Regions from separate parts of the Chitinophaga pinensis DSM 2588 genome, predicted to be linked through region 1. Evidence: riboswitches for the same ligand, from Rfam matches in the RefSeq annotation. Region 1 holds a riboswitch; each other region holds the start of a gene.
The links. A riboswitch is a leader RNA that binds a small molecule or an ion and turns the genes downstream of it on or off. The one in region 1 is predicted to bind cobalamin.

Region 1 (4,199 bases):
AATCACCGTTGTCATAAAACGGATATTGGTACGCAGCATTTTTTCAACAGCCAGTAAGGCTTTACCGCTGCCTTTAGACGGGGTAGCGGTTTCATGTTCGAATACTTCTCCGTTTACATCAGGGTAGACGGAGGTGGAACTGATGAACAGCACCTTTTGTACCGGACTTTTCTCTATCGCTTTCACGAGGTGTGCCATCTGTGCCTGATGATAGAGCACGACGTCTTCCCGGCGGGAAGGAGGAAAATTAATGATCAGTATTTCACTTTCCAGGAACCCGGCTATGTCATTACTTTCAATACCGGCTTCAGTGATCATGACCTGATAAGGTTGGATCTGTGCCTGTGTCAGTTCTCCCATTTTATCTTCCGAAGTGACAGAGCCTTTCACGGTATATCCTTCTTTTACAAGATGGATTGCCAGCGGAAGACCCAGCCAGCCGCAGCCTAATATGCTGATGATATTTGTCGGTGCTTTGCTCATATAATGTTTGATCCTTAACGTGGGTCTGTCTCATTGGCGATCTCCTGTTTGGCGTATCTGTGCCGCAGGTAGAGCTCCACGTATAAAGATATAATGATACTAATAAAAACGAGTCCGACAATATTATTCTGGAAATCATTTAGTTCCAGGGACTCGTTCCAGGCGCTTGCAATTTTATACATAGGAATGGCAAAACACATGATCGTGATCAGCACATTCAGTTTAAAACGATGACTCTGGATCTTTTTCTGATCGAAGGTCTTGAGTAACTTGCTCAGCAGCAGGGAATCGCAGGTACCGGTGATGATCAGTCCCAGTGAGAATACCACGCCGCCCATGATAGCATAGATCCATTGATTAGAGACGGATACGGCATAACCGAATGCAGCGATCTGGGAGGAGGTATCAAAGATGAACCCGAATATGATACCGGTGATGATAACGGTAAACGGATTCAGACTGTTACTGAAGGTTTTGGGTAACAGTCGCTTACGGAAACTACCTGTCTGTGTACTGTCCTTGCGGGTCAGATTGATCAGGTTAGAAATACCCATAAACAGGAGCATCACGGAAGACAGCCATTCCACCACGATATCCAGTGCAGGAGGCATTTCGAAGTTATTCTTCAGTATACAAAGGAAGAGGGCTATGGCGGTGACCATGATCCCATGTCCGAAAGTAAAGAGTGTGCCTACCCATCTGGTCCAGATACTTTTATGGAGATGCAGACGGTAGGTATATCCGTCGATCACAGTAATATGATCGGGGTCCAGTCCATGACGTAAACCAAGTACGGCCAGGACGATAAATCCGGTCAGATCCTGTTGTAAGATGTTCATGTGCCGGGGTTTTATTCGTTTGGCTGAGGGCTTTTGAGCGTAAGCGGACTGGATGCTACCTCTTCAGCTTCCGGGAAATGCACATGTTCCAGTACCAATTCATTTTTCAGGAGATGTTGCGTCACGATCTCGCGGGTGGTATCCAGGTTTACATTTTTATACCAGAGACCTTCCGGATGCATAAAGATCATTGGTCCCCAGGTACATTGTCCCAGGCATTTGGTACGAACAGTGTGGATTTCGTCATTGAGGTCATGCTCTGTGAGGTGCGTTCTGAGCTGTACCGTGTTTTCATCAGCGGCGTTGTTTTTATTACAGGTGCCTCCATTACAGATAAAAAGGATCTTCTGAACTTTAGTCAGATCTTTAATTGCCATACGACTCGTTACTTTTGATTAATACATTAATTACCCGTTAATGATTAAACAAGACCTCAGCAAAAAGATAGAAAACAGGAAGCATGTATACCGGACGGCATACGTGCATTACGTTCTCCCATGACTTTTTTCCCGAAGTGTTGGATAAACATAGTTTGTTGGCAGGTCTTCTGACTCGTTCTACTCTTAACGCCTTCCCATCCGATTGGGGATTACGACAGTGGCACTGGTTAAAAGCTGTTACAGAACTTACAGCAGCGGGAACTGTTTTGGGTTTTCACCAAATTCCCTTTTAATTTCAGCCGGCTTTGGGCCGGACGAAAACCAAGAAACTGGCTCAAATGTAGGTAATTATTTGCTCTTTTTAGCAGGAGAATAGAACAGCGTGCAGTCAATCAGGTAGTTACGGCGTATATTATATAGGTGGCGACTATGAGTAAAACGCTCAGGAATGTGACAGCATGATTGATATACATGACTTTGCGCAGTTCTTCGTGGGCAATATCCCGGGGGTGTTCACCAATATAGGGTTTGACTACTAATTGTCCATGGTAGGTATTTGGCCCTCCAAAGCGGCAGTACATAATACCTGCCAGGGCGGCTTCCGGGTATCCTGAATTCGGACTGGCGTGCTGGTGGCCATATCTGAAGATGTAGGTCAGTCCCCGTCTGCTGAAGGCTACCAGTACCATGAGCAGTGCTGTGATACGCGCCGGAATGAAGTTGGCCACATCGTCCAGTCTGGCGGCAAATTTCCCGAACCAGAAATATTCCTCTTTTTTATACCCGATCATGGAATCCAGGGTGTTAATCATCTTATAGGTCATCATAGCCGGTAATCCGCCAACGGCGTAATAGAAAAGGGGCGCAATGACTCCGTCGCTCAGGTTTTCTGAGAGGGTTTCAAAGACGGCAGTTCTGATCTGGTTTTCGCCGAGGTTTTTGGTTTCCCTCCCTACGATCCAGGAAAGGCGTTTTCTGCCCGCATCCAGTCCCTGACTACTCAGTGCGTCAAAAACCTCGCGGCCTTCCTGTAAGAGGCTTTTATTGGCTAAAGCAAAGAAGACGAAAATGGAGGTGAACAGGTAGTAAAAGGCGGGTGTCTGTATTCGCAGTAACCAAAACTGCATGCCGGCAAAGAATAGCCAGCAGATAGCACACAGTAAGACGCTCAAAATCATCCCCTTCAGGAAACGGCCTTTCCCCCGGTTGAGTGTTTTGGTACCAAAGCTGATCAGATGACCAAACAACCTTATCGGGTGTGGCAGCCAGCGTGGATCTCCCAATGCCAGGTCCAGCAGATAGCCCGCCACTAAGGGAATAATGATTAAGAGATACTGCTGATCCATGCCTGAATACCTTTTATAAGTAGCTGATTTTCTTCCGGTCTTTGTGTGGCGACCCTGAAATGTTGTGGACTAAGGCTTTTGAAATTGGCCGCATCCCTTATCAGCAAACCTTCATTTTCCAGTAAGTATCGTTTAAGGTCAGCCGCAGTACCGGTGTTTGTCCGCGAAAGAAAGAAATTGGTCTGGGTATCCCTGACCTGTATACCTTCAATATGCTTCACCGCAGCCATCAGGTCCAGCGTGTCTTTCCGCAGGTCCGCGATAGGCAATGCCAATGCATCCCTGTGCTGTGCGATATAGAGTCCGGCTTCAATGGCCAGGGCATTGACAGACCAGGGCATTTTAGACGCGAGTATCTGTTGAATGATAGTCGCGTTACTGAGGATATAACCCAGTCGTAAACCCGGGATGGAATATGTCTTGGTGAGTGATTTTATAATAATAAGATTGGGCAACTGATCGATAGCGCCCACCATAGAGATGATTGCTTCCGTAAAATCTACATAGGCTTCATCAATCACGAATATCGTCTGCGGGTGTGCACCCAGCAATTCCCGGATCGTTTCAGGGTGTAATACTGCGCCGGTAGGATTATTCGGATTACCAAAGAATACGAGATCTGACGTGAAGCGGGTAGCGGGATGTAGTTCATCGTAAGGGATATAACTGATGCTGAGGTCATTCGCCTGACAGGCATCTTCATATTCTGCGAAGGCTGGTATAGCGATAGTAACTGATTTTCTGCGAAATGCGTGGGCTACCAGGTAGAAAGCTTCCGTTGCACCATTGGTGACCAGTACCTGCTCAGCGCTGAGTTGGTGCCAGTCGGCCAGTGCCTGTTGCAGGCGTTGTGCATTGGCTTCGGGATAGTTGTTCAGTTTATAGAGACAATCAGTCAGGTGCTGGCGTAATCCGCCGGCCAAGCCTTCGTAGTATACATTGGAACTAAAATCGGCTTTAACAGGATAATTGAACAGGTATCTGTCGTCTCCGTGCCCGTTGATCATGACTGTGTCTTTAATTGTCTGTAAATATATGCCATGTCGATGTGTTCGCGTAGGTGTTGTGCCAGTTTATCGTATTGTTCCTCTTTAAAGGCGAGGTAATCAAACGGTGCACCGGATGACTGTGTCGCATGATCTTTCAGCAGA
Region 2 (4,199 bases), 2.6 Mb from region 1:
TCTCATACGGATAATGGAAAGTGGAGAATACTTCCAGCAATTCCATCTGTGAACGCGATGTTTCTATGGTGATCACATCTGCGTCCATTGCAGCAATATTGCTGATAATATCATTGAATTCTGAATAACACATGTGCGTATGTATCTGTGTGGCATCTTCCACGCCGGAAACTGATACACGGAAGGCTTTTACAGCCCAGTCCAGGTAAGATTGCCAGTCCGCCTGACGTAATGGAAGCCCTTCTCTGATAGCAGGTTCGTCCACCTGTATTACCCGGATGCCTGCCTGTTCAAGATCCACCACTTCATCCCGGATAGCCAATGCTATCTGTAATGTGGTTTCAGCACGTGGCTGATCATCTCTTACAAAAGACCATTGAAGAATGGTAACAGGGCCTGTCAGCATTCCTTTCATCGGTTTGTTTGTCAGCGATTGTGCATAACTGCTCCATTCAACTGTCATCGGTGTACTACGTTGCACATCGCCATATATCACCGGTGGTTTTACGCATCGGGAACCATAGCTCTGTACCCAGCCGTTTTTTGTGAATACAAATCCTTCCAGTTGCTCACCAAAGTATTCCACCATGTCATTACGCTCAAACTCTCCATGTACCAGTACGTCTATGCGCAGGCTTTCCTGTAACTGTACAGAATCCTGTATGGCTTTACGAATAGCTGTATCGTATCCTTCTTTTGTAATATCTCCTTTTTTCAGATCGGCGCGTAGCTTTCTGATATCTTCTGTTTGCGGAAAAGAGCCGATTGTCGTTGTAGGAAACAGCGGCAATTGCAATACTTCTTCCTGTGCTTTCTGACGGGCAGTGAATATGCTTTTACGTGCTGCATCTGCAGGCGTCAGGGCTGCCAGGCGCGCTTTAACAGCTGGTTTATGAATAATAGCAGCTGTTGCTCTTTCCTGCATGGTGTGCTGGTTTGTTTGCAGCAGCAATTCATCATGACCATTCAGAATATCTTTCAACGCGATCACTTCATACACTTTCTGTTTTGCAAAAGCCATCCAGTTTTTGATCTGTGGTGTAAGTACGGATTCGTCTGTTTCCAGTTCAAGATCATAAGGTGTATGCAGCAGTGAACAGGAAGTCGCTATGAGTACTCGTTCTCTTCCAAGGGCTGCAATCGCCTTATTAATCAGCAGGAGGGACGTATCGTAGTTGTTTTTCCATATGTTACGACCATTCACAACACCTACAGAAAGTTGTAAACCGGCAGGTAAAGCCGCCAGTAAAGTATCCAGTTGTTCCGGCGCTCTGACCAGGTCTATATGTAAAGCATCTACCGGCAACTGTGTGGTCAGGGCTGTATTATCCTGTAATCCGCCAAAGTAGGTAGTCAGCAGAAGTTTCAGTGCAGGAACTGCTTTTCTGATCTTCGCATATGCCTGCAGGAAGAGGTCCTGTTGTGCCGGTGTCAGGTCCAGTACAAGGGTAGGTTCATCTATCTGTATCCAGGTAGCGCCTGCCTGGTAAAGTGATTGTAATACTTGGATGTATACCGGTAATAGTTTATCCAGCAAGGCTGGCAGCTGTAAGGATTCCTCTTTTATTTTTCCCAGGAGCAGGAAGCTGACAGGACCTACCAATACAGGTTTGGTATGGATGCCGATCGCCTGTGCTTCTTTGAATTCTTCCAGGCATTTATTGTACAGCAGACTGAATTCCTGTGAAGCATCAAATTCAGGTACCAGGTAATGATAGTTGGTATCAAACCATTTAGTCATTTCCATGGCCGTTGCATCAAATCCGTTTTTCTGATAGCCACGTGCCATCGCGAAATACAGCTCCGGACTGCTCGGTGTAACAAGACTTTCCTTTAATGCCTGGAAACGGGCAGGTATAGCGCCGGTCATGATACACATATCAAGTATCTGATCGTAATAAGAGAAATCATTTGAAGGAATCAGGTCAATTCCTGCCTGATGTAATGTCTCCCAGTTCTGTCGGCGTAACTGTCTGGCGGTAAGCTGTAATTTTTCAAGGGAGATCTTTCCGGTCCAATAGGCTTCATTGGCCTTCTTCAATTCCCGGTTGCTACCAATACGCGGATAGCCAAGAATGTTGGTTTGCATACTTGCATGTTTTTAAAGGAGTGAAATAATAGGAGACTTACTGCAGGTATGCGATACGGGAATGAGAAGGGCAGGGACAGGCGGCAGATCGCTGACGGGATGTCAACAATAGAGTGCCGGCGCTGATAACCTGATGACTGCTCCATATTCGCGAAAGCATACATCAATCTGTCTGTGGCAAGTATCCTGGCTTGTAACAGTTATGACCGTCCTTCTCGTCTGTACGTCTGCAGACGTACCCGACAATGGACATATGCCGGCCATAACCCGGGAGGTTACTTACAGTTGCGCGTCAGCCCGTGATTTACACACGGTTCCTTTTTAATTCCTTCTTTTTTACCGGAAGAACACCGCAAACAGTTATTGAGTGGCATTTAAGTTCCACAACAATATAAGTAACCTTGTTTATTTTCTGTGCAAACTTAGTATTGTGGAACAAAATTATTATAAAGTATTTTTATTTGGTGTTTTGTTCTTATATAGATCTTCATGTAGATGATTGTACTGTTTTGGATCAGAATTGCGATTTAAACAGTGATTTTTTCTGCCGGACATAGAAAACGGGCTGTACTTATTTGCCGGAATCCGAAATTCCTTACGTTTGCAATATGTTCAATAATTATAAATACACGGTAACTGAGCGCTTTATGCGCTATGTACAGATAGATACACAATCAGATCCACTCAGCAAGACCTTTCCTTCCACAGAAAAGCAGAAAGATCTTGGCCGCCTGCTGGTCAGCGAGTTACAGGAAATGGGCATCAAAGATGCCATCATGGATGAACATGGTTATGTGTTTGCCACGATCCCCGGTAATACAGATAAACAGGTGCCTGTTATCTGTTTCTGTTCTCACATGGATACCTCCAGCGATTGTAGTGGTAAAGATGTAAAACCAATTGTTCATCGTCAGTATGACGGAGGCGATATTGCTTTGCCGGAAGAGGGTACGGTGATCAGAGCTACCGAGCATCCTTACCTGGTTTCTAAAAAAGGAGATGATATTATTACCGCCAGTGGAACTACGCTGTTAGGTGCAGATGACAAAGCAGGTGTAGCTGAAATTATGGATGCCGCACAGTTCCTGCTGGCACATCCTGAAATCAAACATGGCGATATCCGTATCCTGTTTACACCGGATGAAGAGGTAGGGCGTGGTGTGGAAAAACTGGATATGCAACGCCTGGGTGCGCAGTTTGGTTATACATTAGATGGTGGTGAACGTGGTTCACTGGAGAATGAAAGCTTTTCTGCAGATGGCGCAAAGATCACCATAAACGGTGTTAGCGTACATCCGGGTACAGCCAAGGATAAATTGGTGAGTGCCATTAAGATAGCCAGCGAAATCGTGGATGCGCTTCCGAAAGACAGTCTGTCACCCGAAACTACGGAAGACCGTCAGGGCTTTATTCACCCGGTAAGGATACACGGTATCGTAGAACATGCGGAGATCGATTTTATACTGCGTGACTTCATAACGGCTAAACTGGAAGATCATGCCGCCTTCCTGCGTAATATTATGAATACGGTGATGGCCCGTTATCCACAGGCCAGCGCCACCCTTACCGTTACACAGCAATACCGCAATATGAGAGAAGTGCTGGACCTGCATCCGGAGGTAACAGCTAATGCAGAAGAAGCCATCCGACGCGCAGGGGTAGAGCCTTTAAGGCTGATCATCCGTGGCGGAACAGACGGTTCCAGACTCTCTTTTATGGGTTTACCCTGTCCGAATATCTTCACTGGTGAGATGGCCCTGCACAGCAAAAATGAGTATGTGAGTATCCAGGACATGGAAAAAGCCGTGCAAACTATTGTCCATCTGGCACAGGTTTGGGAAGAACGTAGCTAATTAGTTCGTTGATTGGCAATATTTTGCCGGAACATACGTTAAATGTTTACCATATTATTGGTATCTTCCTCCCTTGTTGCATTTGAAATATATACTTTTGCAAGGTTAAAAATTTATTCATGCTCTTAGGACTCGTTACATTATTACAGGATTCTCTATTACAGCCAAAGGCAGACACCGTTGCCACAGCGGCTACCGCGGCAGCTGCCGATCAGCAAATCAGACTACTCGACCTGATCGCTAAAGGTGGTGTGCTG
Region 3 (4,199 bases), 1.7 Mb from region 1:
GAAGGTGGGTTAATATTTGTCGCGCCTAATCAACCACTATCTATAGTAGACGAAAGTGATCCATGCCAGGGTTACAGCCTGTTTTTCCATCCGGATATCATAGCGGGAAGTCATCTGGCCAAATCCATCAACAAATATGGTTTCTTCTCCTATAACATCAACGAGGCTTTACATCTGTCGGAAAAAGAACGACAGAAAATCTTACATCTCTTTGAAGAAATCCAGGATGAATTAGATACATCTATTGATGACATCAGTCAGGACCTGGTAGTCTCCTATATTGAAGTTTTACTGAACTACAGCAACCGGTATTACAAACGGCAATTCATTACAAGAAAGACCGTCAGCAGTCCGATTATAGAACAATTTGAAACACTGCTGAACACGTACTATACCGATGAAATGGGCCTGCAACATGGTATACCTACGGTGAAGTACTTTTCAGACCAACTGAACGTATCTTCCGGTTATCTGAGTGACCTGTTGCGCAACCTTACCGGACTGAACACACAACAGCATATTCATGCAAAGCTGATTGAAGCAGCTAAACAAAAACTCTCTACCACAGCGCTTACAGCGGCAGAAATCGCATATGAACTGGGATTTGAACATCCGCAGTCATTCAATAAACTCTTTAAAAGCAAGACGAACATGACGCCGCTACAGTTTCGCGAGGGACTTAAGTGAGTGAAGGTATCTGAAGATCGCTATTAATAAAAGAGGATGTCTGCCATATAGCAGACATCCTCTTTTATTGAATGATTATTGCAATACCGCCATATTAACCGGCAGTAATGATGAACAGTTTATAACTTCTCACACAAAAGGACATTATTCAGATAAAGATCCTTTCTGCGGGGCAAAATAGCCGCTAACACCATCGCATACAGGTTCATGGAACTATATACGACCAGACGGGCCAATGACCTTACAACCGGTATTTTACGGAAAACTGGTAGAATATGCTTCGCTACATAAGTAATCTTTAATTGCATAATCGTCTCTATGTTACCGCCGGTTTTATCTATCTGCAATACTTTAAAACCACTCTTTTCAAATAGGCTGCGCAATGCAAATTGCGTATAACGGGCATAATCGTTGGGTTCTTCATGCTCACAGATCGCAAACGGACAAGTGATCAGTATACGACCTCCTGATTTCATTACCCTATTGATCTCCAGCAAAATCTCTTCCAGGTTGAATACATGCTCAAATACCTCGGTACTGAACACTGCATCAAAATGCTGATCCGGGAAAGGCAGGTGTCTGCCATCATAGAAAACATCTACAGGCTCGTCATCATGCGGATGGCCTTCACTGTCATAATCCACACCGATATATTCATCCACAGAAAACAGACTCTTATAGGGTTTTGAACCACAGCCAAAATCCATTAAACGCCCTTTCAATTGAGGAATGTAAATAGTCAGCGCATTCAGGAGCGCCTTCCTTGTGAGATAGGCCGGATAGCGTATGTCCGGGTTAAAAGCGTAAGGTATTTGTCTGTCTGGCATCTGGTAAAAATAAAAATAATTTTCAATACGCAGCAGCTTACTGGAAAAAGGGAACACGCAAGGGCAAATTAAAAAAACGCTATATTTGCCCCGTTCAAGTTCTTTTTCTTTCCCCAACTTAAAAAGGTTCTGCTTAGCCGCAGATTAATAGGGAATCGTGTGTAAATCACGAACTGTCCCGCAACTGTAAGTAACACAATCAGTTGCTGCCAAAAAATATCCACTGTTCAGCCGAAGGCGGATGGGAAGGATGGTAGCAATGTTACAAGTCAGGAGACCTGCCTTTTTTATGCTGGCAATGCTTTCGTGGACTGAAGCAACGTCGAGAATGGAGGTGTATAGCCGGGGTGTAATAAACAATTACGCCCGTGGACTATTTGTGTATTTATACAAGCCTCCGGCCTTTTCTGTATAGCTGTACCCGATCGCATGGTAAAGTGCTGAAGAACATTTTTTTTATATTCTTCATCAACGCTATCAATGCAAATTTCTACAACAGGTAATGCCAGAACAGGTCATTATTACTTTTCTTTCTCTTTACAGGTTGTTTTTCTTTGTGCGCTTGTATGCATGGTGCATCCTTTTTTACAGGTGAACAAACTCCATGCACAATCGCAGACAAACGCAGCTCGTACCGGTGATTTGCGCGGACAGATCACTACAGAAACGGGGCAACCATTGGCGGATATCACCGTAAGACTACATGGCACCGGTCATGGTACAGTAACGGATACGGAGGGCCGCTTTACGTTTTCAAACATCCCTGAAGGGACATATACACTCGCAGCCAGCGGCGTAGGTTACCACACTGGTAAACACCCGGCTGTTGTCACCGGCGGACAAACAACCTCTCTCTCCTTTCAGCTGAACAGCCATACCGGCCAGCTATCGGAAGTAACAGTGAGTACCGCACAGGTATCCTCCTTTGCCGGTATTAATAAAATAGCGGTTCCTGTCAGAGACTTACCGCTGACCACCTCCGCAGTTTCTGCCCGTACACTTGAACAAAGAGGGACAGACGATCTGGGAGAAGCCATAAAAAACACGACAGGCGTACGTGCCAATACTACCTATGGCGGTTTCCAGCACTTCACTATCCGTGGTTTCAACAACTTTGTGTTACTCGTAGACGGTGTCAGAGATGAACGTCATAACATCTCTACCAGTGCCCCCAGTACGAACCTGGCTAATATTGAGCGTATTGAAGTACTGAAAGGACCCGCCTCTGTATTATTTGGGCATTCCGCACTGGGTGGTATCATTAACCTGGTACGCAAACGTCCTTCTAAGGAACAGAAAGCAGAATTCTCCGCCTCTTATGGCAGCTTTAATACCCGTCGTATGCGTGCTGGTGCAGGTGGTGCAATCAATAATAAACTCGCCTACAGAGTAGACGTCGGATTATCAGAAACAGATGGCTATCGCCAATCAGGCGTCAATACTAACAATGCTTATCTTGCCTTAGAATACACACCAACCTCGCGTGACAACTTCTATCTGAGTGTTGGCGCTAACAAAGACAAATATGATACAGATGCAGGTATTCCCGTAATGGAAGGCGGTAAGATCGCCCCGGGTATGAGCGTTGATACACGTTACAATGATCCCGCGGATTTCCTGAAGAATACCCGCTACGATTTCCAGCTGCGATATACGCATCAGTTCAACAGTAAACTCGTACTGTCTGACCAACTGTCTTACTCCTACGATAACATCGATTATCTTTCAACAGAGGAACTGACCTTCAACGAAGGAATGGACTCGCTGACACGTACCTCTCCCCTGTATTTTAATCATATCACCAAACCCCTGCAAAACCAGCTGGAGCTGACGTATACGACGCAAACAGGTAATATCGGGCATAAATTATTGTTTGGTTATTCCCTCAGCATCTTAGATCGTAAAACTTACAACGGTAATATTTCTGGTAGCGGACTTTATGCACAGATCGCGGTACAAAATCCGGTGCTGAGTCAGGGTAATATCGATTATTATCAGACACAGTACAGGGCGACAGAAGAGCAGGTACATGGCTTCTATGTACAGGAATGGCTGAAGTTATCGGATAAACTGAAAGCATTGGCGGGCCTCCGTTATGATCTCTTCAGGGGCACTTATTATACCAATAAGATAGACAGAACTCACCATGTAACAGATAAAGGCGCCAAAACAGACATCCCGTCTTCCGCATTCACGTACCGCGCAGGACTGGTATATCAGCCCATTGAAGCATTGTCCGTATACGGGTCTTACTCCACCTATTTCAAACCTTCCCGCAGGGTTGCACCTAATGGTGAAACCTTTGATCCGGAAGATGGTTACCAGGCAGAATTCGGTTCCCGGCTGGACCTGAGCAAAGCATGGTCACTCACTGGTTCGCTTTATTATATGAGAAAGAATAACCAGGTGGAGAGTCTGCCGGGTGGTCTATACAAACGTGTTGGTGCTGCGGATTCCAAAGGATATGAAATCGAATTGCAAGGTAGTCCGCTGGCAGGGCTTGATGTCAATGCCGGGTATACATTTACGGAAGCAAAGTATCGTCCTTTTGCAGGAAGTGAGATCAATGCTGTTGCAGGCAAAACAGTGGCGCTGGCGCCTGAACACATGGCCAACATATGGGTAAACTATCAACTGCAACAAACTGCCTTACGTGGTCTGAGTCTGGGGATGGGTATGAATTAC
Region 4 (4,199 bases), 660 kb from region 1:
AAGCTGTAAGCTTTTTTCGGGCCCAGTTTCATGCCTGCCAGCAGCAGACTGTATAATTTCCTGCTACCGGATTTATAAGCAATATTGAGATCCAGCATTTCATTATTATAGATAAGGATCTGGTGATAGCCTTTTCTGACGATGTTGATCAGGCCAAGGCTGTAGCCATCGGAAGAATCGGCATAGTTGACAAGACCGATCTGTACGCCTTTCAGCACTTTGGTATAGTTGGCTAAGCCAGCGATCTGTGTACCGTTGATGGTATCCATACTGACATTGACTGCCCCGGCTATTTGTGCACCGCTCACTTCTTCTTTGCTGACATTCACCGCACCGGCGATCTGCGCACCTTTTATCTTTTGCCAGGCAACATTCACCGCACCACCGATCTGTGTTCCGTCAACTGTGTCCCGTCCAAAGTTAATAGCCCCGGAGATCTGGGCGCCGTTCATAACCCCCATCGTACTATTCAGGACACCGCCGATCTGTGTACCCTTAATATTTCCCCCCGCAAGATTAACAGCGCCGGAGATCTGTGCGCCTTTTATGGGCCCACCCGTACTATTCAGTATACCGCCGATCTGCATACCATTGCCACCACTACCGGACCGGTTGTAGACGCCGCCGATCTGTGCGCCACGGAAATCGTATTTCAGGATATTACTAACCCCGCCTACCTGTAAGCCCTTCAGTGAGTCCATAATGTGATTATGTATGCCCCCCACCTGTACGCCGCTGAAATGTCCGCCTACTATATTAAAGACGCCGGCTACCTGTACCCACTTGACAGCTTTCTGGTCAATATTGAAGATGCCGGCTATTTCGACACCACTCAGACCGGCGGTATAGCCACCTATCAGGTTCATGGAAAATTTATTTACCACCTGCGAACCCAACTTTCCATGTGTGCCTAAAGCAGGTAAGAGGGAGTATTGATAGGGTTGGCGGGTAAAGAAGTCACTCAGGTTCAAACTCTGCATCCGCTGTTTGGAAGACAGGAAGAAACGGCCAAAGAAAGTCTGTTCTACATGTGTATGTTGATTGACGTCTACTATTGATAATTGTATAGGGGCTGCGGGTTTGATAGTGGCGTTCATTTCCTGGTCATGCCCGCCAGGTACCAGCATGATGGTGTCGCGGTACAGTTCCTTGCTGACGGTCAGCATGGCCGCGGTTCTTTCCTTTTCACGGAGACGCAGCCTGAAATACCCCTGATCATCGGTTAGGGTAGAGATCAGCTGTACGCCTTCATAGACACTGGCATTCACGATAGGACGCCCGGTGGTGGCGTCTTTGATTTGTCCGCTGACTACATACCACTTCTCTTTTGAAGAGGTGCCGGGTTGTATAATGATCTGATTACCGATCTCGCGGAACTGGAAATTGCCCTGAAACAATATGTCGAGCACTTGTTTGACAGAGCGATTGCTGACATTGACCGTCACCAGGCTATCATCATGAATAAATTCCTTGACATAAGAGAAATGGAAATCCCCCTGCATACTGATATCGTCCAGTACAGCAGCCAGGGGTTTGCGGTCTGCGATGACTGAGACGGTTTTGTTAAGCAGGCTTTGGGCATAGCTGGAGTAGCTCCCGAAGAGGAATGCTACTATCAGAAATAGTTGTTTCAACAGAACAGTTTTGAATTTGCGGCAAGATACTACGTATTTTTCTTTTTGGATATTTACTGCTCATACAGTAGGTTTGTGCCGCATTTGGTTTCGCCTGAAGGCGAATTAATAGGGAATCCGGTGTAACTCCGGAGCTATCCCCGTAGCTGTAATCCTGTATCGCAATACGCGTTCGTTTTTTCCGGTATACTCTTCAAAGCCACTGTCCGCCCCAGGCGGAACGGGAAGGCCCGGGAAAAGCAGGAGAGCCAGAAGACCTGCCAGTTGCAACAGCTATATCGTGTCTTCGGGTGAAAAGCGCTGATGTTGTAATAGCCTTTAGGCTTATTTCAAGTAGTTTAAAAGTCCGCTGAAGATATGCCCCAAATAGACGGTTTGACTGCCGTTTAGTAAAAATTATTGTCCAGACTAAACTTATCTATTGTAATAAAAATTCGATGTATGTATAAAAATTTACGCCTCTGGTTATTAGGTGGTCTGTTACTAGCCGCTGCCTGTAAAACGGATGATGATGTAGTCATCCCATCAAAGTATGGCACCGGCTTTCTGATGGTAACGGAAGGTAACTATGGTACAAGAGCAGGGGATCTTAACTTCTTTGACTATGACAAGGATACGGTAATAGAATACGTCTACAGCGCTGAAAATCCCGGTAAAACATTAGGTCCGAATACCAGTACCATGGAGTTTGGTACCGTTTATAATAATAAAATATATCTTGTTGGTAAATACGGCGCTCCAATGGTCGTGCTGGATGCCAAAACATTAAAAGAAACCAATCGTATCGAGTCTTTGCCGGGCGATGATGGCCGTTCATTTGTCGGTGTGGATGAAACAAGAGGTTTGCTAAGTACCAGCACCGGCGTTTTCCCCGTAAACCTGACTAACCTTACGCTCGGCACGGCCATTCCAGGGGTAACAGGAGAAGTAACAGATATGTTCAGAAGTGGCAATCATATTTTTCTCCTGTCTGTGAACGATGGTATCGTGGTACTCAATACCAATGACTACAGTGTCGCAAAGAAACTCGGTACAGCAGTATCTGGCTTTGTACAAAGCCAGGACGGTAGCGTATGGGCGGCTTCGAAAACACAGCTGAAAAAGATCAATGCCGGTGCATTGTCTGTAGACAGCATCACCACCAATTTCCCGGTGTATTACAATGAATTTACCTACAATAGCAGCTCGATGGTAGCATCTACCACTGAAAATGCGATCTATATAATCTCCGGTAACAATAAAGTCTATAAATATCTTCCGGGACAGGCAGCATCTCTGAATACGCCATTTATCACATTGCCTTCAGGACAGTACTTCTTCGGAAAGGGTATCTGGTTTGATCGTATCAGAAATATACTGGTGCTGAACAGTAATGCGAATCTGTATGGCGCTGATATTAATAACCAGCTGTATATACATAGTGCGGCAAATGGCGCGCTGCTGCACGCAACGAGTTACAAGGGGTATTTCTTCCCGGGCATGATAATCAATTAGGAATTAGGAATTAAGAATTAAGAATTGGTTAGCCTTCCAGAAGAAAGGACGTTCCTAATATCAATATGGGCCGGCGTGGTATTCAGCTTAGAATGCACCCGAGGCGTCAATAAATGATAAATTCTTAATTCTTAATTCTTAATTCTTAATTCTTAATTCTTAATTCCTAATTCTTAATTCCTAATTCTTAACTGGGAGCTTTTGTAGTTAAAACAACATTTAATTGACTTACCGTCTTCTTATACTTCTTTCCTTTCTGCCGCTATCTCTGTTTGCACAGGATAAGGCGAAGCCGGCATCCGCAGCAGCAGTACCAAAAGATACTGCTGCTGCCCGGATGCTACAGGGCGTTACCATTTTTTCCAGTAAGAATAATTCCGTTTCTCCTGTACAGACACTGAGCGGTGTTGCGCTGGAGAAGATGAATAGCCTGTCTGTGGCTGACGCCGTACGCTTCTTTTCAGGGGTACAGCTGAAAGATTACGGTGGCTTAGGTGGACTCAAAACCCTGAACGTACGCAGTATGGGAACGAACCATGTGGGCGTATTTTATGACGGTATACAATTGGGCAACGCGCAGAACGGTACCGTGGATCTGGGGCGTTTTTCGCTGGATAATATAGAACAGATCGATCTTTATAATGCGCAGAAAGGCGCTATTCTTCAACCTGCAAAAGGATTTTCTGCAGCTTCCTCCATTTATCTGCAATCCAGGAAACCGATTTTTCATGAAGGAGAAACCACGCATGGCAAAGTAGCTATTAAGACCGGTTCGTTCGGTATGGTCAACCCCTCGGTACGACTGGAACAAAAGATCTCCAGTAACCTGTCAGCAGTTATCAGCAGTGAATGGCTGCATGGCAATGGCCGGTATAAATTCAGGTACACCAATGGTACCTATGATACGACCGCTGTCAGGGAAAATGCCGGTATAGACGCTTCCCGCGTAGAAGGGGGGCTCTACGGGCAGTTTAAAGACAGCAGTACCTGGCACGCGAAAGTTTATTATTACAATTCCACCCGCGGACTGCCTGGCGCTATTGTCAGTAATAAGTTCTATAACGGGCAACA

Region 2: it holds a riboswitch for cobalamin, as region 1 does, so the genes downstream of both, metE (5-methyltetrahydropteroyltriglutamate--homocysteine S-methyltransferase) here and CPIN_RS22175 ((2Fe-2S) ferredoxin domain-containing protein) in region 1, are expected to answer to the same signal.
Region 3: it holds a riboswitch for cobalamin, as region 1 does, so the genes downstream of both, CPIN_RS15585 (TonB-dependent siderophore receptor) here and CPIN_RS22175 ((2Fe-2S) ferredoxin domain-containing protein) in region 1, are expected to answer to the same signal.
Region 4: it holds a riboswitch for cobalamin, as region 1 does, so the genes downstream of both, CPIN_RS19570 (DUF5074 domain-containing protein) here and CPIN_RS22175 ((2Fe-2S) ferredoxin domain-containing protein) in region 1, are expected to answer to the same signal.

Annotation. Positions count from the first base shown of each region.
Region 1 is NC_013132.1:5,559,747-5,563,945, reverse strand. Features, by position in the region: gene CPIN_RS22185 (SDR family oxidoreductase) at 1-483, opposite strand, end outside; gene CPIN_RS22180 (HoxN/HupN/NixA family nickel/cobalt transporter) at 498-1,322, opposite strand; gene CPIN_RS22175 ((2Fe-2S) ferredoxin domain-containing protein) at 1,334-1,699, opposite strand; cobalamin riboswitch at 1,843-2,043, opposite strand; gene cbiB (adenosylcobinamide-phosphate synthase CbiB) at 2,095-3,048, opposite strand; gene CPIN_RS22165 (pyridoxal phosphate-dependent aminotransferase) at 3,027-4,055, opposite strand; gene CPIN_RS22160 (cobyric acid synthase) at 4,052-4,199, opposite strand, start outside.
Region 2 is NC_013132.1:8,139,401-8,143,599, reverse strand. Features, by position in the region: gene metE (5-methyltetrahydropteroyltriglutamate--homocysteine S-methyltransferase) at 1-2,089, opposite strand, end outside; cobalamin riboswitch at 2,249-2,459, opposite strand; gene pepT (peptidase T) at 2,698-3,942, shown strand; gene CPIN_RS32050 (MotA/TolQ/ExbB proton channel family protein) at 4,062-4,199, shown strand, end outside.
Region 3 is NC_013132.1:3,862,835-3,867,033, reverse strand. Features, by position in the region: gene CPIN_RS15595 (helix-turn-helix domain-containing protein) at 1-687, shown strand, start outside; gene CPIN_RS15590 (class I SAM-dependent methyltransferase) at 807-1,514, opposite strand; cobalamin riboswitch at 1,622-1,814, shown strand; gene CPIN_RS15585 (TonB-dependent siderophore receptor) at 1,995-4,199, shown strand, end outside.
Region 4 is NC_013132.1:4,894,777-4,898,975, forward strand. Features, by position in the region: gene CPIN_RS19565 (STN and carboxypeptidase regulatory-like domain-containing protein) at 1-1,634, opposite strand, end outside; cobalamin riboswitch at 1,703-1,913, shown strand; gene CPIN_RS19570 (DUF5074 domain-containing protein) at 2,076-3,128, shown strand; gene CPIN_RS19575 (TonB-dependent receptor) at 3,352-4,199, shown strand, end outside.